4 regions of the Pseudomonas sp. DR48 genome follow, and region 1 is predicted to be linked to each of the others. Evidence: predicted binding sites of a transcription regulator. Region 1 holds the regulator's gene; each other region holds the start of a gene.
What was found. Region 1 encodes FliA, which starts transcription of late flagellar genes. Its sites were predicted from a motif close to CTAAAGTTTNNNNNNNNNNNGCCGNTAA; they were not measured.
Positions count from the first base shown of each region.

Region 2: K5K95_RS12635 (methyl-accepting chemotaxis protein) is a predicted target of FliA. The motif match lies at 1,974-2,001, and genes of this name have one in related genera.
Region 3: K5K95_RS26490 (methyl-accepting chemotaxis protein) is a predicted target of FliA. The motif match lies at 2,122-2,149, and genes of this name have one in related genera.
Region 4: K5K95_RS01500 (methyl-accepting chemotaxis protein) is a predicted target of FliA. The motif match lies at 4,114-4,141, and genes of this name have one in related genera.

Region 1 covers NZ_CP081946.1:3,733,693-3,739,541, reverse strand. The annotation lists gene K5K95_RS16875 (chemotaxis protein CheA) at 1-91, opposite strand, end outside; gene K5K95_RS16870 (protein phosphatase CheZ) at 147-935, opposite strand; gene K5K95_RS16865 (chemotaxis response regulator CheY) at 959-1,330, opposite strand; gene fliA (RNA polymerase sigma factor FliA) at 1,497-2,237, opposite strand; gene fleN (flagellar synthesis regulator FleN) at 2,234-3,064, opposite strand; gene flhF (flagellar biosynthesis protein FlhF) at 3,181-4,515, opposite strand; gene flhA (flagellar biosynthesis protein FlhA) at 4,527-5,849, opposite strand, start outside.
Region 2 covers NZ_CP081946.1:2,806,160-2,812,008, forward strand. The annotation lists gene pstC (phosphate ABC transporter permease subunit PstC) at 1-11, opposite strand, end outside; gene pstS (phosphate ABC transporter substrate-binding protein PstS) at 85-1,116, opposite strand; gene K5K95_RS12630 (hypothetical protein) at 1,257-1,508, opposite strand; gene K5K95_RS12635 (methyl-accepting chemotaxis protein) at 2,052-3,608, shown strand; gene K5K95_RS12640 (NmrA family NAD(P)-binding protein) at 4,351-5,232, opposite strand; gene K5K95_RS12645 (glutathione S-transferase family protein) at 5,487-5,849, opposite strand, start outside.
Region 3 covers NZ_CP081946.1:5,855,771-5,861,619, reverse strand. The annotation lists gene K5K95_RS26495 (SDR family oxidoreductase) at 1-234, opposite strand, end outside; gene K5K95_RS26490 (methyl-accepting chemotaxis protein) at 527-2,092, opposite strand; gene K5K95_RS26485 (NmrA family NAD(P)-binding protein) at 2,579-3,460, shown strand; gene K5K95_RS26480 (MarR family winged helix-turn-helix transcriptional regulator) at 3,512-3,970, shown strand; partial or broken gene K5K95_RS26475 (aldehyde dehydrogenase family protein) at 4,036-4,134, opposite strand; gene K5K95_RS26470 (hypothetical protein) at 4,102-4,386, shown strand; gene K5K95_RS26465 (GntR family transcriptional regulator) at 4,754-5,485, shown strand; gene K5K95_RS26460 (MFS transporter) at 5,621-5,849, shown strand, end outside.
Region 4 covers NZ_CP081946.1:321,082-326,930, reverse strand. The annotation lists gene K5K95_RS01520 (TylF/MycF/NovP-related O-methyltransferase) at 1-5, opposite strand, end outside; gene K5K95_RS01515 (hypothetical protein) at 2-868, opposite strand; gene K5K95_RS01510 (inorganic phosphate transporter) at 1,119-2,735, opposite strand; gene K5K95_RS01505 (transporter) at 2,959-3,981, opposite strand; gene K5K95_RS01500 (methyl-accepting chemotaxis protein) at 4,246-5,849, shown strand, end outside.

The DNA of each region.
Region 1 (5,849 bases):
GCTCGACCAGCTGTTCGGACAGTTGCTCTAGAATCTCGCCGGCCTCAACCAGGAAATCCTGAAGGATCTCTTCATCGGCGCCGAAGCTCATTAAGGGGGGTGCTCCTAAAGGTCTAAAAACCTAAAAAACCTAGAATGTTGAAACTCTAAAATCCTAGGCTGGATAACAAATCGTCCACATCGTCCTGACCGGACACAACGTCTTCTCTTTTATCGGCATGAATCTGCGGACCTTCACCCTGAGAGAGATGTTTTTGTGGATCTTTTTCAGCCAGCATCGCTTCACGGTCATGTTCGATACCCGCAAAACGGTCTACCTGGCTGGCCATGAGCACGAGCTTGAGCAGATTGCTTTCAACTTCGGTGACCAATTGGGTCACGCGCTTGATCACCTGACCGGTGAGGTCCTGGTAATCCTGAGCCAGCAGGATGTCGTTGAGGTTGCTCGACACCGTGCGATTGTCTTCGCTGCTGCGTGTCAGGAAACCGTCGACCCGGCGCGCCAGTTCACGGAACTCTTCAGCCCCGACTTCGCGGCGCATGAACCGCCCCCAATCCGTGCTCAATGCCTGGGCTTCCTGGCTCAGGCCGTTGACCAGCGGTGTGGCGTTCTCCACCAGATCCATGGTGCGGTTGGCGGCGGCCTCGGTCAGTTTGACCACGTACCCCAGACGCTCGGTGGCATCGGTGATCTGGGAAACTTCCTCGGCTTGCGGCATGTTCGGGTCAATCTGGAAATTGACGATCGCGCTATGCAGCTCGCGAGTGAGCTTGCCCACCTCCTGATACAGGCCGCGGTCACGGGTCTGATTGAGCTCATGGATCAGTTGCACAGCGTCGCCGAACTTGCCCTTTTCAAGGCTGTTGACCAATTCGACCGCGTGTTTTTTCAGGGTCGATTCAAAATCGCCCTGTGAAGATTCGTTAGTGTCCATAGCTCCCCCGGTGACGCAGTGTCTCAACCGATGCGTTCGAAAATCTTTTCGATTTTTTCTTTCAACGCCTGGGCCGTGAAGGGTTTGACCACATAGCCGTTAACACCGGCCTGGGCCGCTTCGATGATCTGCTCGCGCTTGGCTTCAGCGGTGACCATCAGCACTGGCAGGTGCTTGAGCTTTTCATCGGCGCGCACGTGGCGCAGCAGATCGATGCCGGTCATGCCAGGCATGTTCCAGTCCGTTACCAGAAAGTCGATGCTGCCGCTGTTGAGAACCGGAATGGCAGTAGTGCCATCGTCAGCCTCGACCGTGTTGGTGAACCCAAGATCACGCAACAGGTTTTTTATGATCCGCCGCATCGTTGAGAAGTCATCAACGATGAGGATTTTCATGTTCTTGTCCAATTCGACCTCCAAGCAGTCTTAAACGCGCCCAGCACCTGGACACGCCATTTCAATCAATCCGGCAATGCACTCGATGACTGTCTGGAGCACAACAAATCGCGACCGGTGCAGCTAATCCCGCACCGGTCCCGCTCGCAGTGTCCCCACACTGCCTTCAGCGCGCTCGCCACTCCCCCAAACGCCCCCGCAAGCGGGCCGCGCACTGGCTGTGTAACTGGCTGACCCGGGATTCGCTGACCCCAAGGACCTCACCGATTTCCTTGAGGTTCAGCTCTTCGTCGTAGTACAGCGCCAACACCAGTCGCTCACGCTCCGGCAAATTGGCAATCGCGTCCGCCAGCGCCGCCTGGAAGCGTTCATCTTCCAGATCGCGTGACGGTTCCAGATGTGCACTCGCGCCATCCTCGTGCAGCCCTTCGTGTTCGCCGTCCTGCAACAGATCGTCGAAACTGAATAACCGGCTGCCCAGGGTGTCGTTCAAAATCCCGTAATAATCGTCGAGACTCAATTGGAGTTCGGCCGCAACTTCGTGATCTTTAGCGTCACGACCGGTTTTAGCTTCAATCGAGCGAATTGCGTCGCTGACCATGCGGGTATTGCGGTGGACCGAACGTGGTGCCCAGTCCCCCTTGCGAACTTCATCGAGCATCGCGCCGCGGATTCGAATGCCCGCGTACGTCTCGAAACTCGCGCCCTTGCTGGCGTCATATTTGGTCGACACTTCAAGCAGGCCGATCATGCCGGCCTGGATCAGATCTTCAACCTGAACACTGGCTGGCAGACGTGCCAGCAGGTGGTAAGCAATGCGTTTGACCAGTGGCGCGTAACGCTCGATCAGCTCGTACTGCGCGTCACGTGCCGACTTCTTGTAGAGGTTGTAGCCACTGGCTGTCATAGGACGGGTCCTGCGGTCTGTTGCACGAGACGCTCAACGAAAAACTCCAGGTGCCCACGCGGGTTGGCAGGCAACGGCCAGGTATCGACCTTCTGCGCAATCGCCTTGAACGCCAGGGCGCACTTGGAGCGCGGGAAGGCTTCGTAGACGGCGCGCTGCTTCTGCACAGCCTTGCGTACGCTTTCGTCGTAAGGCACGGCGCCGACGTATTGTAGGGCGACGTCAAGGAAGCGATCCGTGACCTTGGTCAACTTGGCAAACAGGTTGCGACCTTCCTGCGGGCTCTGCGCCATGTTGGCCAGCACGCGGAAGCGGTTCATGCCGTAATCGCGGTTCAGTAATTTGATCAGTGCGTAGGCGTCTGTGATCGAAGTCGGCTCGTCGCACACCACCAGCAAGACTTCTTGCGCGGCGCGAACAAAACTGACTACCGAGTCACCAATACCTGCAGCTGTATCGATCACCAGGACATCGAGGTTGTCGCCGATGTCGCTGAAGGCCTGGATCAGGCCGGCGTGTTGAGCCGGGCTCAAATGAACCATGCTCTGGGTGCCGGACGCGGCCGGGACGATGCGGATGCCGCCGGGGCCCTGCAACAGAACGTCGCGCAGCTCACAGCGGCCTTCGATCACGTCGGCCAGGGTACGTTTGGGTGTCAGTCCCAGCAGGACGTCGACGTTCGCCAACCCCAGGTCGGCGTCCAACAGCATGACGCGACGGCCGAGCTCAGCCAGGGCCAGTGACAAATTCACTGACACGTTAGTCTTGCCGACGCCACCCTTGCCGCCGGTCACCGCGATCACCTGTACGGGATGCATGCTGCCCATGTTATTTCTTTACCTTGTCTTGCATAGACGGAGGCCACATTACTGGCTGCGCGTTCACAAACGGAACAATGCATGGCAGACCATCGATGTAGGTACGAAAACTGTTCATTACTACCTCAGCCAACCTGCTTGGTCGGACTGTGGTAAATATCAGCGAACATGTCAGCCATGGCTTCTTCGCTGGGTTCTTCCTGCATTTGCACGCTAACGGCGCGACTGACCAACTGATGACGACGCGGCAGATGCAAATCATCCGGAATCCGCGGGCCATCCGTCAGGTAGGCCACCGGCAATTCATGACTGATTGCCAGGCTTAACACCTCTCCCAGACTTGCCGTTTCATCCAGTTTAGTCAGGATGCAGCCAGCGAGCCCGCAGCGTTTGTAACTGTGATAAGCGGCCGTTAGAACCTGTTTCTGGCTGGTGGTTGCCAGCACCAGGTAATTTTTTGATTTGATGCCACGGCCGGCCAGGCTTTCGAGCTGCATGCGCAGTGCCGGATCGCTGGCCTGCAGGCCCGCGGTATCGATCAGCACCACGCGTTTGCGCAGCAATGGTTCCAGTGCCTGGACCAGCGACTGGCCCGGATCAATGTGAGTCACCGACACATTGAGGATCCGGCCCAGCGTCTTGAGTTGTTCCTGAGCACCGATACGGTAGCTGTCCATGCTCACCAGCGCGATGTTTTGCGCGCCGTACTTGAGCACGTAACGCGCCGCGAGCTTGGCCAGGGTGGTGGTCTTGCCCATGCCGGCAGGGCCGACCATGGCAATCACGCCGCCCTCTTCCAGTGGCTCGACTTCCGGTGTGGCGATCATCCGCGCCAGGTGCGCCAGCAGCATGCGCCAGGCCTGACGAGGCTCTTCAATATCGGTAATCATCGCCAGCAGATCGCGCGACAACGGGCCGGACAAACCGATGCGTTGCAGGCGACGCCAGAGGTTGGCCTGGGCCGGACGGCTGCCTTGCAGCTGATTCCAGGCCAGGGAACCAAGTTGTACTTCCATCAGTTCGCGCAGGCTGTTGAGCTCGAAACGCATCGAGTCGAACGCCCGTGGATCGACGCCGCCTGCCGCTGGCGCCGGGGCCGGTGCAGCACGACGGGGCTGGGTGTAAGTTGGCTCTATCAGCGGTTCGGCGGCGGTCAATGGCAGGCCGGCGAACAACTGCCGATTGGTGGTTTTGTCGCCGTCGGTCTCGCCTTCGCCACGCAGGCTCAATTCAGCCTGGGCGGTAACGATCCGCGACTGGGTCTTGCGCAGCTCATCCTCGAGTTCCATGTTCGGAACGCGCGGGGCCAGCGCCGACAATTTGTAATCGAGGGCAGCCGTCAGTTCGACACCGCCAGCGATCCGGCGATTGCCGATAATCGCGGCATCAGCGCCCAGCTCATCACGAACCAGTTTCATGGCCTGACGCATATCGGCGGCGAAAAAACGCTTAACTTGCATAAACCACTACCTCAGCCGTTGGGCCCTACTGTCGCAACGATGGTCACTTGCTTGTTGTCAGGAATTTCCTGGTAAGCCAACACATGCAAACCCGGGACTGCCAGTCGGCCGAATCGCGAGAGCATCGCGCGAACCGGACCGGCCACCAGCAGAATCACCGGCTGACCTTGCATTTCTTGACGCTGCGCCGCTTCGATCAACGAGCGTTGCAGCTTCTCAGCCATGCTTGGCTCCAACAGAACGCCCTCTTCCGAGCCTTGTCCTGCCTTCTGAAGACTATTGAGCAATATCTGTTCCAACCTTGGCTCCAGAGTGATAACTGGCAGCTCGGAGTCAGTCCCCACAATGCTTTGGACGATTGCACGGGATACGCCGACGCGCACCGCGGCGACCAGCGCGGCGGTATCTTGACTCTTGGCGGCATTGTTGGCGATGGCCTCGGCGATGCTGCGAATGTCGCGCACCGGCACCTGTTCAGCCAACAACGCCTGCAACACCTTGAGCAGTTGCGACAGCGAGACCACACCCGGCACCAGCTCTTCGGCCAGCTTGGGCGAGCTTTTGGCCAGCAATTGCATGAGTTGCTGGACTTCTTCGTGACCGATCAGTTCGCTGGAGTGCTTGTACAGAATCTGGTTCAAGTGGGTCGCCACGACCGTGCTGGCATCGACCACGGTGTAACCGAGCGATTGAGCCTGGGCTCGCTGGCTGATTTCGATCCAGACCGCTTCCAGACCAAAAGCCGGATCTTTGGCGGTTATGCCATTGAGCGAGCCATAGACCTGCCCCGGGTTGATTGCCAGTTCGCGATCCGGGTAAATCTCCGCTTCCGCCAGGATCACCCCCATCAACGTGAGGCGATAGGCACTCGGCGCGAGGTCGAGGTTGTCACGGATGTGCACAGTCGGCATCAGGAAGCCCAGGTCCTGGGAGAGCTTCTTGCGCACGCCCTTGATCCGCGCCAGCAACTGACCACCCTGATTGCGATCCACCAGAGGGATCAGGCGATAGCCGACTTCCAGCCCGATCATGTCGATCGGCGTTACGTCATCCCAGCCAAGTTCCTTGGTTTCCATGGCGCGGGCAGGCGATGGCAGCAGTTCCTGCTGGCGCTTGACCTCTTGCAAGGCCTGAACCTTGACCACGTTCTGTTTCTTCCAGAACAGGTACGCACCGCCGGCCGCCAGGGCCGCCATGCTGAGAAAGGAGAAGTGCGGCATGCCGGGCACCAGCCCCATCACCGCCATCAAACCCGCCGCGACGGCCAACGCTTTTGGCGAGGCGAACATCTGGCGACCGATCTGCTTGCCCATGTCTTCCGAACCGGAAGCACG
Region 2 (5,849 bases), 930 kb from region 1:
GGCTTGTTCATGGGCTAATTCCGGAGCGTGGGGGAAATCCCTTCGGCGAGGCTGATAGCGCACGCCGAAGGAGCCTCGCGAGCGTCACTGGATGTTGGCGGAAGCTTTACGAACCTGATCGACGACCGATTGCGGCAGGGGGATGTACCCCATCGAATCGGCGATTTTCTGGCCTTCGGTCAGACTGTATTCGACCATTTCGCGCATAGCCTTGGCCTTGGCCGGGCTCTCGTTCTGCTTGCGGAAAATCATCCAGGTGTAGGACGTGATCGGGTAGGACTTGGCGCCATCCGGATCGGGCAGCCAGGCCACCAGGCTTTCCGGCATCTTCACCGCAGCCAGAGCCTCTGCTCCACTTTCCGCGTTCGGTACAACGTAAGCGCCGGCCTTGTTCTGCAACTGGGCAAAGTCGACTTTAGCCAGCTTGGCGAAACCGTATTCGATGTAGCCGATCGCACCCGGGGTCTGGCGTACGGTGGCTGTTACACCATCATTCTTGGGCGATTTGATGAACTTGTCGCTGGCCGGCCAGTTGACGGTATTGCCTTCACCCAGCTCCTTTTTGAACTCAGGATTGATTGAAGCCATGTGCTTGGTAAATACCGCGGTAGTACCACTGGAGTCTGCACGTACGACAACCGTGATCGGCATGTCAGGCAGTTTCAGCTCCGGGTTGGCCGCGACGATCTTTGGATCGTTCCAGCGAGTGATCTTGCCCAGGAACACATTGGAGTAAACGTCGCGCGGCAATTTAAGCCCTTTGGGACTGCCCGGCAGGTTGTAAGCCAGCACGATTTCACCCGCAGTCATCGGCAGCAACTGCGCGCCTTCCGCAACCTTGGCGATGTCTTCGTCTTTCATTGCCGAGTCACTGGCCGCGAAATCAACGGTTTTGTTCAGGAAGTCCTGCACACCCGCACCGCTGCCCTTGGATTGGTAATCCACGGTGACGCCAGTGGCTTTCTTGCTGAAATCCTTGAACCAGGTGAGGTAGATCGGTGCAGGGAAACTGGCACCAGAACCAGTCAGGCGGACGCTGTCATTAGCGAAAGACACTGAGGAGGCACAAAGAGAAACCGTAACGGCGAGCGCAGCAGACTTGATCAAACTTTTCATTAAAGGAACTCCTTGTGATAACGGGCTCCCGAACTTTGAAGCAAGTTTGTGAAGTTTTTATGATGGTTGGGCGGTTAGGGTGCTTGGGGTGGGGGTTTTGTTCATGTTGAATCCTTGTGGCTCTATCACTGCCAGCAACGTTAGCGTGCTTTCGCGGACCTCAGTAATCGGGTAAAGCTGGAAATCGCGAGATGTATGTCGTCTTGAGTATCTCCGTCCCACTCCTCAACCGTTTCCAGCTCTGCTCGTAACCTGGCAATACGCTGTTCGATCTCTTCGATTTCAGCGGCACCACATTGCTCAGCGATTGCCTGCCAACCGTCATCAGAGATTTTTTCCTGAACAGATAAGCCGGACCGGGCATTTGCGAATAGCTTCTTGAGGTTACTCATATGAGATCTCGGGTGGGTTGCAGAAAAAGGCACTGGGGACCCTGACGAAATCCTGAGGATACGGGATCGGGCATGAATTTGGTTGTGATGGAATTGGCACCTCAGGGCGCACTGTGTGTCAGTCGTTTTCTGGTAACTAAACAGGCCTCTTCGCGGGCAGCCGCGCTCCCACAGGTTTGCGCTGTCTGGTGAGATTGCGCATTTCTCAGGGCATGGTCGAGCCAAAATTCCCAACCCCCAGATGCAACAAAACCCGCATTTGGCGGGTTTTGTTTTGCTACGTATTTGGTGGGCCACAGAGTGTCGTTTTCTACACGCTGGAACCTGACAAAACCTGACGCTGGAACAGCTATCGTTGATCATTCATGAGATGTTTTCGCAACTGGGGCATTCGACATTAATTTGGCATGTTTTTGTCTCATTCATGAGGGCGAGCCTCGAGAGACATTGCCTAACACGTTATTGCTCAACATAGTGACGAGCCGGCCGATAAGGTTCTGAGATTCGCCCGCTAGTAAACGTAATCTACTGCATGGAGCATGTATGTTTGATTGGATCAGGAATATCCGTGTAGGCACCAAACTAGGTACTGGCTTCGGCCTGGTACTGGCGCTTACTTCTCTACTCGCTTTCACTGGCTGGATAGCAATCAATAGTCTTGATGAGCGGGGCGTCAAGATAGAGAGCATTGCTCGTGTCGCCGAGATGACCAAGGACTTGCGAGTTCATCGTTTGCAGGTAGAACTCAACCCCAAGGGCGATGGCTCCCAGTTAATCCTACAGACGCTTGAGAAGCTCACTGAACATTTGAACACTGCGCGTGCCAGCCTGACCTCGCCCAGCGATTTGGCGCTGATTGACCAGCAGATAGCCGCGGTCAAGGTGTACCGCGATGCCTTTGGCTCCTTAAGCCAGGCGGGAACAGATTTGGCTCCGGTATTCGCCCGAATGAGTGCGCAAGGCGACATCCTGCTCAGTGCCACCAAGCAGTTGATAGCGTCACAATCCGCCAAGCGCAATGCCGACTCGTCTTTTGCTAAAACCATGCTTGCTAGTATCGCTGCGCTGGCGTTACTGCTCGGCGTCCTCGCGGCCTGGGTCATTACTCGGCAAATAGTTACACCGTTGCAGCATGTCCTCACGGACGTCGATCGTATTGCCTCCGGCGATTTGAGTCAGGATCTGGAGGTCAATCGTCGCGATGAGTTAGGGCAATTGCAGAGAAGCCTGCAACAAATGACCACCAGCCTGCGTGAATTGATTGGCGGTATCGGCGCTAGCGTCATCCAGATCGCTAGCGCTGCCGAAGAGTTGTCAGCCGTCACTGAGCAGACTAGTGCCGGCGTGAACAGCCAAAAAGTCGAAACCGACCAAGTTGCTACTGCAATGAACGAAATGACCTCCACCGTGCAAGAGGTAGCGCGCAATGCTGAGGAGGCCTCTGACGCCGCCGCTGCCGCAGATCAGCAGGCCCGCGAAGGCGACCAAGTTGTTGGTGAGGCCGTGGCTCAAATCGAGCGCCTAGCTATCGAAGTCGGCAACTCCACTGTGGCGATGAGCAATCTCAGAGAGGAAAGTACCAAAATCGGCGGTGTGCTCGATGTTATTAAGGCCGTCGCCCAACAAACCAACTTACTGGCTCTCAATGCCGCCATTGAGGCAGCGCGAGCTGGCGAAGCTGGACGAGGTTTTGCGGTAGTTGCCGATGAAGTTCGTAGCCTGGCGCAGCGTACCCAGCAATCCACCGAAGAAATTGAAAAGCTAATCTCCAGCTTGCAAAGCGGCACTCGAGAGGTATCCAGCATTATGGAGAGCAGTCGTACATTGACTGATAGTAGTGTTGAATTAACTCGTCGCGCCGGTACATCTCTTGAGAATATTACCCGCACGGTTTCTACAATTCAGTTGATGAATCAGCAGATTGCCTCAGCCGCTGAACAGCAGAGTGCCGTGGCTGAAGAGATCAACCGTAGCGTGCTGAACGTGCGCGATATCTCTGAACAAACCGCTGGCGCTAGTGATGAGACAGCCGCCTCAAGCATTGAATTGGCACGCTTAGGTCATGAACTTGATGGGTTGGTTAAGCGCTTTCGACTGTAAGGCTGCTCTAAAGTGAAGAAAAGGGTGAGAAAAGGTGACGCATTTATTTAAGGGAGAAAAGGGGACGCATTTATTTAAAAATCGCGTTTGGCTTTTCCCCGGCACTGTAGGAAGAGGCGTGATAGAGCCGGAGTATCAGCGCACACGGTGTGTCAGTCGATTTTTGTCAGCTAAACACGCCTCGCGCCTACAGATTTACGCTGCCCCGTGAGATCGCGCATTTCGCAGGCCATGGTCGAGCTACAAATCCCCAACCCCCAGATGCAACAAAACCCGCACTTGGCGGGTTTTGTTTTGCTTCGTATTTGGTGGGCCGGGGTAATCTGAATCTGGCTTTTATCATATTGATTTTTATGATTAAGATTCGTTTTGGTTTTTAGTTGGAATACCAACTGGAATACCTTGCGAAATTGCACGCCACTTGGCCGCGCGCTTGTATTCGGCTGACAACTGTTCACATCCGCTTTGTCTAGCGTGCTTCGTATCCGAGTTGAGCGGTGAACTGAGTAAAGCTGCCGGGGGCGACAGGCAGAAATTGATCCAATATAGCGGTCATGACTCAACTTTTGTTGATCTTAGGCTCTCTATTTCGACCGGTTTACCTGACGCCATGAAGTAGGCTCGACATTGTGCTACCAGATTCCATAACAAGGGATACTGCCCTGCAACGTGTGAAACCCGGAGGCAGGTTGGCTTACGGGTGTCTGGCTATAGCAACGCTTATCGCAACTCGACAAGGGCTTTATCTGCTGAATAGTTCCTTGTGCAAGGTCACGAACGCTTGAACAGTCATCGGTGACTGTCCCGTAACTTTGCCAATAATGGAATCCTCACCCTCGAACACGCCGTGCTGGTAGTCCTTGGCAACTTCCAGCAGATGCTGAATGAGGAAAGGCTGTAGGCCGTCGCTCTGCAACTCCTGGCGGTACTGATCCAGTGTTATCGCCACGTACTTGATCTCACGACCCAATACTCTGCCGACTTCGTCAGCTACGCCCTGCTGGTTCAGTTCAACCGGACCGTACAGCGGGTACGTCCTGCCCTTGTGGGATTGCGGGTTTTCCAAGATGGCAGCGATCAGTCGAGCCTGATCCTCTGCTGCGATCGGGGCGTGACGACCTGAACCAAACGGCAGGCGAATCTCGCCGTGTTCAACAATATGTTTGCGCCAGTGCGGGTAGATCAGCCACTGTGCAAAGTAAGTCGGTCGCAAGTGCGTCATATCCAGGCCCGACCAGTCAAACACTCGCTCGGCAGTGTAGTGATTAAGGGCCGCGTGACTCTTGGCCACGCGACGTGCGGAAATTTGAGACATGTTTACAACTGACTCTACCCCGGCTTCTTTAGCAGCGAGAGCGAAGTGGGCAGTCGCTTCAATCAAGCCAGGTGCGATTGGATAAACGAAATAAGCTCGCTTGGTGCCTTCAAGCGCTGCTCGAACCGTGTTCAAGTCCAGCAGGTCCCCGACCACAACTTCAGCGCCCAATTGGCGCAGTCTGGCCGCTCGATCATCGTTCGTGCGGACCAGCGCACGTACCGCGTGTTTTTTCTCGCGCAATATTTCAACGGTTCTCCGACCGGTAAAACCGCCGGCGCCGGTAACGAGTATGGTGGGGCTTGTCATCGTTCTTCTCTCTCTTTTGGTTTCCGACTGCATAATGGGCATGACTTGTATGATGGCTGTAATATAGTTATATGATGGTTATCATCTTTGTCAACGAATTCTTCAGTTCTAGGGAAATTCAGCACGTAAGTTTTAGAGGGGGGGGCGTTGCAGGCGGGGGCTGGCGGGAGGTCAGCAATCTGACGAGAGGGCTGGCAACCACCGGAACGAGTTCCCTAACGGGGGCCGGAAGACGAAGTCGTCGCGCTGATGGATCATTTTCGCGATGACGGCTTGGATTCAAATGCCTGCATGCCCAGCTTCACTGCGGGTCGGGCTTCTATCAACGCCAGCCAGCGTGCCATACGGGGCAACTTCTCCCAATCAATTTGGTCGCGCACCGATCTTGCAAAAGTAAACGCAGAAATATCGGCCATCGAGAAGGCATCGCCCGCTATGTACCCGGCCTCGAGAAATGCGTCTGCCGTCATCAGATGTTCCAACGCTCGCCGGTTTAGTGGCGCAGATGCATCTTGTTGCCCTATCTGGCGCAGAAAAAAAGCGGCGTGGCTTGGGGCGATAACATCCGTGACGAAGAAATAAAACCGGTCGTAGACCCTATACCGTTGAGCACTCGG
Region 3 (5,849 bases), 2.1 Mb from region 1:
CTCCGTGGCTTGCCTTGACCATGTGGTAATGAATACATGAGTGGGTTTCAAATCCGCCAGCGCATGTTCCAGCGACGCCGGATCCTGAAGATCTGCCGCGATAGGGATCATTCCGGGGGCCTGTGACGGATGCCGCGACAGCGCGGCGACCTGCCACTTGTTGTCGATCAGTAACTGACTGATGGCGCTGCCAACGATGCCGCTGGCGCCCACGACCAATGCTGTCTGAGTCATACGTTTCTCCTGGATGTTGAGTTGGGAGCCCGCATTAGCAGCAGAGGTTCAATCTAAGGCGGATACGCATTGGCGTTCCCTATGTACCTGGCAGATTATTCGCATCGAATAGTCGCTTGGCCAACCACCGCCTTCGAGTCCTGCCTGATGGTGATTGTCGGGTTGGGTACAAAAGGGCCCTTTGAGGGCCCTTGGTTAGTTGGGGAGAAAGAGGAGTACGAACGAGAGTTGGAAAGCAGCGATTGTCTTTGGCGGCCCAGGCAATCTGCGCCGGTGGTTCAGCGCGTTGGGACTATCGATTGAAGCGCTCGACCAACGAATATTGAGTTGCAGCTGTCTTGGTCAACTCCTTGCTTAGTTCTGCTGAGTGATGAGCTTGCTCCGACGTCTGATCCGCCAGCTGGGCGATGGTGGTGATGTTCCGGCTGATTTCCTCGGCGACGGCGGTTTGCTCTTCAGTGGCGGCCGCAATCTGCGTTGTCATATCAGTGATGTTGGCTACGGCTTCACTTATACCTACCAACGCCTTGTCCGCCTCGAGTACCCACGCCACACCTTCTTCGGCTTGACGATGACCTGTTTCCATTGTCTGTACGGCGTTGTTAGAGGAAGTCTGAAGCTTGGTGATCAAGTCATGGATCTGCTTGGTGGACTCAGACGTGCGTTGTGCCAACTGGCGTACCTCGTCGGCCACCACCGCGAACCCTCGACCCATATCGCCAGCGCGCGCGGCCTCGATCGCGGCATTCAGTGCAAGTAGATTGGTTTGATCGGCAATACCTTTGATTACGTCGACCACTGTTCCGATTTCATTGCTGTCCTTGGCCAACTGCGCGACGGTTTCCCCCGTTTCACCCACCACTGCTGAGAGGCGCTGGATCGCTTCGCGGGTATCTCGGGCAATTTCGCGTCCGCGTCCGGTCAGCAGGTTAGCCTCCTGGGTGGCGTCAGCGGTGCGCTGGACGTGGCTCGCAACTTCTTGCGTGGTCGCCGCCATCTGATTGACCGCAGCGGACACTTGCTCGGTCTCGACGCGCTGGCGATCAAGTCCAGTTGAACTCTCGGAGGCCAGTATGTCGGATCTCCCGGCTAGCCCACTGAGTTGCTCTGCGGTGTCTTGCAGGCGTGTAAGGCAGGTTTTCAGGCGCGCGGCCTGGCTCACAAAGGCAGTTTCCAAACGCGCCTGAGGCCCACGCTCATCACTGTACATCTGTGCAATCAACTGATCAGAAGTGGAGGGCTCAGCCATCCGCAACAAACGCATGGTTCCTTGCTTTTGCCAGCGAGAGGTCATCAGTCCGAGCGGAACGGATATACCTACTGTGGCGACAATAGCTATGGATGAATTGAGAGTCAGGCCACTCAAGGTGCCCACCAGGCCCATGACGACGTACGGCAAGCAGTCCAGCAGAGAAGGCAGCCACTTGTCACGAGTGGGAATGGCAGGTTTTCCCTGACTGATGCGCCTGTAGAGGGATTCCGCGCGTCGGATCTGCTCAGCGGTTGGTTTGACCCTGACCGATTCAAAGCCAACCACTTGGCTGCCTTCAAAAATCGGTGTTACGTAAGCGTTGACCCAATAGTGGTCGCCATTCCTGGAGCGGTTTTTGACGATCCCCATCCAAGGGGTGCCTAGCTTTAGAGCGCCCCACATATGGGCAAATACGGCGGATGGGACGTCAGGATGGCGGACGATGTTTTGAGGAGCTCCGATCAGATCAGCTCGGTCGAAACCGCTGATCTCGACAAAGTCATCATTGCAATAAGTAATCACTCCTCGAGCATCTGTTGCTGAGATGAGTTTTTGTTGAGGTGCTAGCGCAATTTCGCGCTGCGTTACTGGTTGATTGTTTCTCATTCCTACTGCTCCTTGTGTCCTGTTAAAAGCCATCGGCAGATGCCAGGAAAAGGTTAGTAGGTGTTTCAAAAAAATCTATTAATAACAATGAGTTGTATTGAGCTTTTTTTGGTTTTGATCGATCCGATTTTGGCCTTTTCTATATTCTTTTTATGTATTAGATAAGCAGCTTTTGGAGTGTCAGAACGCTTTTTTTTGGCCCTTTCGAAGTCCGTAACGAAACGGCGCGCCGTTAGGCAGGCGTCTCCCTTCTCCTGCCAACGTCCTTGTGGACAGCAGTAAAGCCATTCGTGGCGTTAGCCTGGAGTTCGCGATGCAGTGCCAGCGGCTCGGTTTATTGCGGGAGATTTTCGATCTGCTGGACGGTCATCTACATTCGTTGACAATACGAGCATGTGCTCTTAAATTAAATCACATAGGGGCATATGCTCTTATGTTGGATTTTCCAAGGAGCATTAGCTCCAGCTAACCGAGAGAGCCAAGATCATGAGCGCAGCTGAAATTCTTGTTAGTGGTGCAACGGGGCGTACCGGTGGAGCTACCATCGATGAGCTGCTGAAGTTGGGTAAACGTGTCCGCGCTTATGTGCGCAAGGACGATGATCGAGCCGCCGCTCTAAGGGCGCGTGGCGTTGAAATTGCCATCGGCGATTTCACCAATATCGATGACATTCGCTCTGCGATGGAGGGTATCCGTTCGGCCTATTTCCTTTATCCGTTGGCATCGGGAATCATCCAAGGGGCGGCGTATTTTGCTCAGGCCGCGAAAGAGGCCGGGGTAGATGCGATCGTGAACATGTCGCAGATTTCCGCGCGACGCGAGTCCAAGAGTCATCTGGCGCAGGATCACTGGATATCTGAGCGTGTCTTCGACTGGTCGGGTGTGCCAACCACTCATTTGCGTCCTACGTTTTTCGCCGATTGGCTCGCGTACCCTCATTTCGCCAAGGAAATCCGGGCCAGTAAAAAAATCGAGTTCCCCTTTGGAAATGGCCGTCACGCCCCCATCGCTTCGGATGATCAGGGACGTGTGATCGCCCATATCCTGGCCAAACCCGCAGGGCATGAGGGTAAGATTTACACTCTCCATGGCCCGGTCGAGATGAATCAAAACGAAATCGCGGCGGCCATGAGTGAAGTGCTGGGTGAGAAAATCGAGTACGCGCCGATATCGATTTCAGAGTTCGAGCGTAAAATGACGCACGAGTACCAGTTCCCGGCCGCTTTGACACAACATCTGGTTGAGGTCGCTCAGGATTACCAGGTTGGCGTTTTCGCCGGTGTGAATGACGTCGTTGAAAAGATTACCGGTACACCTGCCTTGTCCGTGCAGGCCTTCGTCGAAAAGTACCGGGACGCCTATGCGTAACCAGCCCCGGGCACTTGAAATAATTATCAGTGGTCACGAGGAAATACACACATGCTGCCGGTTAGCCAATCGTTAGGGATCGACCAGTGCAATTGTTCCGCGATAAGGAAAGCCAGCCGGCAGATCACTCGTTTTTACGATGCTCAGCTTGAGCCATCAGGTCTGCGCATCACCCAGTACCTGACCTTGGCCGCTCTCCATGAGATGGGGAGCGCATCCATCAATACCCTTGCTGAGCGTCTCGATATCGAGCGCACGGCAATGGGGAAAATGGCGGGTTTTCTGGAGAAGGGCGGATTAATTTTGGTGAGACCCTCACCCACGGACGGCAGAAGTCGCCTGGCAGAGCTAACCGAGGAGGGCAGGAGCTTGTTCAAACGAACCGCTCCTCTCTGGCAAGAAGCCCAGCGTCAGTTCGAGCAATTGAATGGCACTGAAAACGTGGCTTCGCTCCGGCAGGATCTGGCTCAAGTGAAAGTCGGTGATGTGAGAGGAATTTCGGATGAGTGAGATGCTTCTGGGTGACCAGGTATCCCGTGTCTTAGCGGTGCAAGTCCCCAATCCAGCGCCTAGCCTTCATCGGTGAATTTGGTCACCGCAACCTCGGGGCCGAATACTTCGCGGCGTACGATCTCGTCGTCATGCTGCGCGTCGGCCAGCACCGTTGGCTCGAAGTGCTTGGACTTGAAGATCGGGATGATCTTGTGGTGTTCAACTGGATTGAGGGCATTAGGGCGGAGCGTCTTCGCATAGACGTCACTCCTGTTTTTGAGCCATGGAGCGAGTACTTCAGTTTAGGAGAGGAGTGGCGCAGCGGTTGGTGTTTGACGATTTGGAATCCACGACGACGCTTGCTCAGCGCGATTGCTGCCTGCGGGGCTAGTCGAGAACAGTACGAACGACTTGATCACTTGCGTGATACGTAATGTGACCTTGGGAGGAGGGGATATTAATGCGGGTTACAGCTCGCCCCCCTTTTGGCGTAGTGCTTGTGCAGGCGGGGCCCCTCAAGCCGCCTCGCGCTCCTTGGCCAGGTAGATGGGGAACCAAGTCATAAAGAACCATGTGATCGAGGTTATGCAGTATTGGGCCAGGAAAATCTGCTTGGGATTTTGAAGGGATTGGGACAGTCGACATTGCGAATCACAGAGCTGGCTTGACGTAGGCTTCCCTGGGCGATGGCTCACCATTCGTCAGCAAGAGGCCGTGCCTCTTCTTGACAGCCATGTCGTCTGGGGAAATACTCGTCACAATATTCATATAGATGACTAGACAACAAGGTGAATAAAGTCGATGAATTCTCTATCCAGTGATGTTCGCCTGCCGCTTTACCAACGCCTGCGTGACCACTTGGCAGAGCAAATCGCCAACAATCGCTGGCGTCCGGGCGAGGCCATTCCCACCGAAGCCGCGCTTTCGGCGGAGTACCAACTGTCCACCGGCACTGTGCGCAAAGCGGTCGACGCGCTCGTCAGTGAGGGCATCCTTGAGCGTCAGCAAGGCCGAGGCACTTTCATTCGCCGGCCACAGTTTCAATCTTCCCTTTTTCGCTTCTTCCGTTTTCAGACCGCTGCCGGCGAACGCCAGGTGCCGGAGAGTCGTATCCTGTCGATCGAACCGGTGGCTGCGCCCTCGGCGGTGGCCCAAGCGTTAGGGCTGCCTGCCGACGCACCTGTCATCCGCATTGTTCGCGTGCGTTTGCTGGATGTTAAGCCGGTACTCGCCGAAGAAATCTGGCTGCCGCGCAACCGTTTCCAGCCGCTGCTGGAGATCGACCTGAGCCGCAAAGGGCCACTGCTTTATCCGATCTACGAAGAAGTTTGTGGCCAGGTCGTCGCGTCTGCCGAAGAAACGCTCACCGCCGAATCGGTGAATGAGGTGCACGCGCGATTGCTGCAAGTCCCGATCAACAGCCCTGTAGTAGTGATTGAGCGCCTGGCGCGTGATTACGCCGGAACGCCGCTGGAGTGGCGACGCTCTCGCGGACATGCCGAGCATTTCCGCTACAGCGTGGATATCCGCTAAACCCTTGCCTGGATAGTGGATCGCTCAGCGACGACTCGGTCGTTGCTGATTTCATTGTTTTGATTACCACAACTGGCCCGTAGCGGCGCGGTTTGTTCTCGGCTGCCTCCCGTTCCACTTATAAGGATAAGAATCATGTTCAGCTGGTATCGCCAAATCACTCCTCGGGAGCGCAAAACGTTTTGGGCCTGCTTCGGCGGATGGTCGCTCGACGCGCTGGAAGTACAAATGTTCGGCCTGGCGATTCCAGCGTTGATCGCCGCGTTCGCCTTGACCAAGGGCGACGCGGGGCTGATCAGTGGCGTCACCTTGGTCACATCCGCCATTGGTGGCTGGGTCGGAGGCACGCTGTCCGACCGCTACG
Region 4 (5,849 bases), 3.4 Mb from region 1:
GTCATTGCTGGATTCCTTGGAAATTCGAAAAGTCGTGGGCGTGGAAATAGTCTTTGAAGCCGGCGCCGACATCAGGGCAGGCGCTGTCGACGTTGATCGCGCCGCGCTTGTGCTTGAGGTCGTCGAGGTGCATCAGGCGGAAATCCACGCTGAAGCGGGTTTGTTCGGTGTGGTTGGCGACCGTGCCGTGCAGGTGCGAGCCTGAGAAAATCAGCATCTCGCCGGTGTTGCCGGCAATGCGCACTTCGGACGCGGTGTTGATGTCTTCCAGCGGCACCGGGTGCACGCGGACTTCCTCCTTGAGGTTGTCCTTGGCCTTGTGGCGCTGGTTGTTGATCCAGTCGTTGAGGCTCCATTGGCTGGAGGTGTTCTTCACCGGCACGTCGAAGTAACCGGCGTTGATCATCATGGTCTGGTCGGGGCGAATGGTGTGCACCGGCATCCAGGTGTTGATCTGGCAATCGACGCTGCCGTACCACGTGTCGCGATGCGGTTTGTAGGCATAGCTGACACCGGCGTGCAGGTAGTCATAGTTGGGCACCACGCGAATGCGCGGCACGTCGAAAATGTATTCGCGCGGATCGACGCCGATCTCGTCGATATACGCCAGGATCAGGTCCTTGGCGCGCTGGCTGTTGGTGAACTGGCCTTTGAGGCGCGTCACCAGGACCACGAATTCTTCCACCGGCATCAGCGTGTGCAGCGCCTGGTGATTGGTCTCGCCGTCGAAAGCGGCGGTGATGCTTTCCTGAGCGAACGCACACAACTCTTTGGCCGCGCGCAGCTGGGTGTTCAGGAAGATGTCGCCGGCGTAGATGGCTTCTTTGAAGTCAGCTTTTTGCTGAAGCTGATTGATGTACAGATTCACGATTTCACTCCTGAATGCATCGAGTCTCTTAAGAGTCGGCCACACGTTAGCAAACTGAAGTGCAATCGGGCTGGCGGCGGATCAATAAAAGCGAAAAGCGTTGAATCTTCGACGAAATGCTTTGTCCGGACAAAAAAATCCCCCTGTGGGAGCGGGCTTGCTCGCGAAGACGGATGCACATTCAACAGTTGAGTTGACTGACACTCCGCCTTCGCGAGCAAGCCCGCTCCCACAGGGGGTTGTGTTGAGGCTAGAAGATCTGGGTGAACAACCAATACAAACTGCCCGACAGCAGAATCGCCGCCGGCAAGGTCAGCACCCAGGCCATCAGCAGGTTGCGGATGGTCTTCATCTGCAAGCCGCCACCGTTGGCGACCATGGTCCCGGCCACGCCTGAAGACAGCACATGGGTGGTCGACACCGGTAATCCGAACATGTCTGCCGCACCGATGGTCAGCATCGCCACGGTTTCCGCCGAGGCGCCCTGGGCGTAGGTCAGGTGGGTCTTGCCGATCTTCTCGCCGACCGTCACCACGATGCGTTTCCAGCCGACCATGGTGCCCAGTCCCAGCGCAATCGCCACGGCGATCTTCACCCACAGCGGAATGAAGCGCGTCGAGTTGTCGATCTGTTGCTTGAACAGTTGCAGTTTGCTGGTGGTGTCTGCGTCGAAGTTGCCGACCTTGTTCTTGTCCATCAGGCGAATGGTTTCGCTGGTCAGGTACATGTCGTTACGCACGTTGCCCACGGCCTCGACCGGTACTTTGGACAGCGAGCCATAACCCTTCACCTCTGCGCCGATGCTGCCCGTGAGGGCGGCGAGGGCTGGAATCAGTTGTGGCGTGGCTTGCTTGCTGCGCACGTATTCGGACAGCACCGGACGCGGATCGGCCGGGGCCGGTAGCGGCGCGGTTTTCACCAATGCTTGCTGGGTGACTTCGGCGACGGCGGCGAACTGCAGCGCCTGGTCGGCCGGCATCGTGCGGTTCAACGCATAGGCCATCGGCAACGTGCCGACCAGAATCAACATGATCAGCCCCATGCCTTTCTGGCCGTCGTTGGAACCGTGGGCGAACGAAACGCCGGTGCAGGTCACAATCAACATGCCGCGAATCCACCACGGCGGCGGCGTGTTGCCGACCGGAGCCTTGTACAACGAGCGATTTTTGACAAACGCGCGCAGGGCCAGCAGCAACAGCGCGGCAAAGCCGAAACCGACCAGCGGTGACAACAGCAATGCATAACCGATCTTGGTCGCCTGCGCCCAATCCACGCCGCTGGTGCCGTCATGACCATGCATCAGGGCATTGGCGACGCCGACGCCGATGATCGAGCCAATCAAGGTGTGCGACGAGGAGGCCGGCAAACCCAGCCACCAGGTGCCGAGGTTCCACAGGATCGCCGCGATCAACAGGGCGAAGATCATCGCGAAACCGGCGGCGGAACCGACTTGCAGAATCAGCTCCACGGGCAGCAGCGCGATGATGCCGAACGCCACCGCACCACTCGAAAGCAGCACCCCCAGGAAGTTGAAGAACCCGGACCAGGCCACCGCCAGGTTTGGCGGCATCGAGTTGGTGTAAATCACCGTGGCGACGGCGTTGGCGGTGTCGTGGAAACCGTTGACGAACTCAAAGCCCAGGGCGATCAGCAGCGCCACACCCAACAGCAGGAACGGCGTCCAGGTGGTGACCACCGTGCCGAGTTCGCTCATGTCGTGCATCAGGCTGTAAGCAGTGAACAACAGTCCGCTGGCCAGCAAACCGAAGAAGATCACGAGGGTCAACAGGCTGGGTTTTTTGTCGAATTGCGGCTTGGCGCTTCTGGTGGCCGCTTGCGTCTGGGCAGAGAGGGAAGGCGTAGCCATGACGGACAGTCCTGGGGAGGGAAGGAGTGTCGCCCATGATCGTTGCTGAATGTTACAGAGGAATTGCGTCAGGTCAGGGTTTGGTTTTTTAAGGGCCGAATGATCGTTCCCACGCTCCGCGTGGGAATGCCGCCCGGGACGCTCCGCGTCCCTTCCCGGTGTGACGCGGAGCGTCAATGGATGCATTCCCACGCGGAGCGTGGGAACGATCACGTGTGGAGGGTCAATAATCCTGACGCTTGCGAAACGCCCAGCGCCCGGCGATCAGGGTAAACGTCGCCACCAGTGCCACCAGAATCCAGAACCCCTCAGGATCCCCGGCCAGCGGCACCCCGCCCACGTTCATCCCGAAGAAACCGGCGATGATGTTGATCGGCAGCGCCAGCACCGTGACCACGGTCAGGGTGAACAGCGTGCGGTTGCTTTGTTCGTTGAGGTTGGCCGCGATTTCTTCCTGCAACAGCTTGATCCGCTCACCCAGCGCCGTGAGGTCGTTGATGATCAGCGCAAACTCCTCGGTGGACTTGCGCAGTTCCTTGACGTCCTCTTTCTGCAACCATTGCGGCGGACGGTTGAGCAGGCGCAACAACGACCCCGGCTCCAGCGCCAACAACCGCTGCAAACGCACCAGCACCCGGCGATTGGCGCCCAGCTCGGCGCGGTTGGTCGACAGTCGCGAGGACAGCAACTCATCCTCAATCTGATCGACACTGAGGCTGGTCTTGCGCACGATCTGAGTCAGCACTTCACCTTGATCGCGCAGCAAATGCACCAGCAACTCCAGCGGTGAGCGAAAGCGCTCGCCGGCTTTCACCGAGGAACGCAGCTTGTCCACCGAGTGCAGCGGTTGCAGGCGCGCGCTGATGATCAACCGACTGCGGGCGCAGACCCACAGTGTCGAGACATCCGACGACACCATGCTTGAGAGGTTGAACACCACATCGTTGACCACCGCCAGCAACGCCGAATCGACATGCTCGATGCGCGTCGACCGCGAGCCTTCATGCAGCGCTTCGAAAAACTCTTCCGGCAGTTCCAGGTGGCTTTTCATCCAGCGCTCGCAGGCGGCATGCGCGAGGTTGAGGTGCAGCCAGAGGAATTCGTCGCTGTCGTCCGGTTGTTGCAAGCATTGCAGCGCCTTGGCCGAATCGATCTCGCGACCGCGCTCGCCCGGGCGAAAACTGAAACCGTAGAGCAGACCGAACAGGTCCGTGTCGCGATGGGTTTGGTCGATGCTGTGGTTCATGAGGGCTCGCAAGGAGAGGCGCCTGTCGCGGGTTTTACAGGTTCACTTGGGCCGCATCATCGCAAGGCACGATGACATTTTTGTGACACAAAAATAGCCGCAAACGATTGCTTTGCCGGTGGTCGGATTAAGCTCAAGAACCGCTTTGGTACGCCGATCACAACGCATGTGGCCGTGGCCACCAGCCAATGTTGCAGACAGGGATGTCCGAATGCCTTTCACGCTTTGTTCGGCGTGTTCCACCCCTGTCGTGAGTATCACTCGATGCTGCAAAAATCCCTGAGAGCACAAATTCTCGCCTTGTTGAGCGGTAGCCTGTTGGCGATGTTGTTGATCGCTCTGGCCTGCTTTCATTTCCTGTCCAGCGGTGTCCAGAGCTACGCGAATCTGATTGACGGGCCGCTGCACACCTCGCAATTGATCGATGAGGCCAACCTGCAATTCAAGGTGCAGGTCCAGGAATGGAAAAACGTCCTGCTGCGCGGCAAGCAACCGGCGGATCTGGACAAATACTGGAAGCAATTCGAAGACCGCCAGCGTGATGTGCAGGGCATCCTTGGCGAGCTGGCCGGGCAGAAGGGGATCGACTCGCAACTCAAGACCCGCATCGAACGCCTGCGTGACGAACACCGTTCGTTGGGCGCGGCCTACCAGAAGGGCCGCGATGCGTACGTGGCCGCGGGTGCCGATCCAACGGCGGGTGACACGGCGGTCAAAGGGGTGGACCGCGCAACCAGCGATCAGATGAGCGAACTGGTCAGTGAATTGCGCAAGCAGGGCACCGAGCAATCGAAGCTGATCAGTGCCGGCGCCGATCGCACGGTGCTGCTGGGAACCATCGTGATGCTCGCCTCGGGCTTGCTGATTGGCCTGTTGAGCCTGTGGCTGGTTAACCGCAACCTGGTTGAACCGATTCGCAAGCTGATCGAATACGTCGCGCAACTCAGCCAGGGCAAATTCGCCGATCGTGTGGCCAGCACCCGTCAGGATGAGCTGGGCAAGTTGGCGACAGCCGCCAACACCCTGCGTGATTTCCTCGCCGACACCTTCAGCCGCTTGCAGCGCAGCACCAAGGACCTGGACAGCGCCAGCGGTGAACTGAACTCCATCGCCAGCCTCATGGCCAGCGGCACCAACGATCAGTTCAACCGCACCGATCAGGTGGCCACGGCGATGAACGAAATGTCCGCCACCGCCCAGGAAGTCGCGCGTCATGCCGCCGATGCGGCACGTGCTGCCGACGATGCCGACCAGTCCGCCCAGCAAGGCGAAAAAGTCATGCAGGGCACCATTCACACCATTACCCGGATGCGTGGCGAAATCGCCAATACCGCCACGGTCATTCGCCAACTGGAAACCGACAGCGGGCGGATCGGCAAGGTGCTGGAAGTGATTCGCGGCATCGCCGAGCAAACCAACCTGCTGGCGCTCAACGCGGCGATCGAAGCGGCACGTGCCGGTGAAGCCGGGCGTGGTTTTGCGGTGGTTGCCGATGAAGTACGCAGCCTGGCCCAGCGCACGGCAGCATCGATCATCGAGATCAACCAGATTATTCAAACCGTACAAACCGGCGCAGTCGATGCGGCCCAGGCCATTGAAAGCGGGCAGTCGCGCAGTGAAGAAAGCGTCGAGCAAGTGACCCAGGCCGGCGCCATGCTGGAGCGGATCACCCATGCCGTGGAAGCCATTCGCGACATGAACCGCCAGATCGCCACCGCCGCCGAAGAGCAAACCTCGGTGGCCGAAGACATCTCACGCAACCTCACCGAAATCACCAGCATCGCCAGCACCAACCTGGACAGCGTGCGGCGCACCGAAGCGGCCAGCCACAATCTGCACGGCTTGTCGGGGCAGTTGAATGAAGTGAC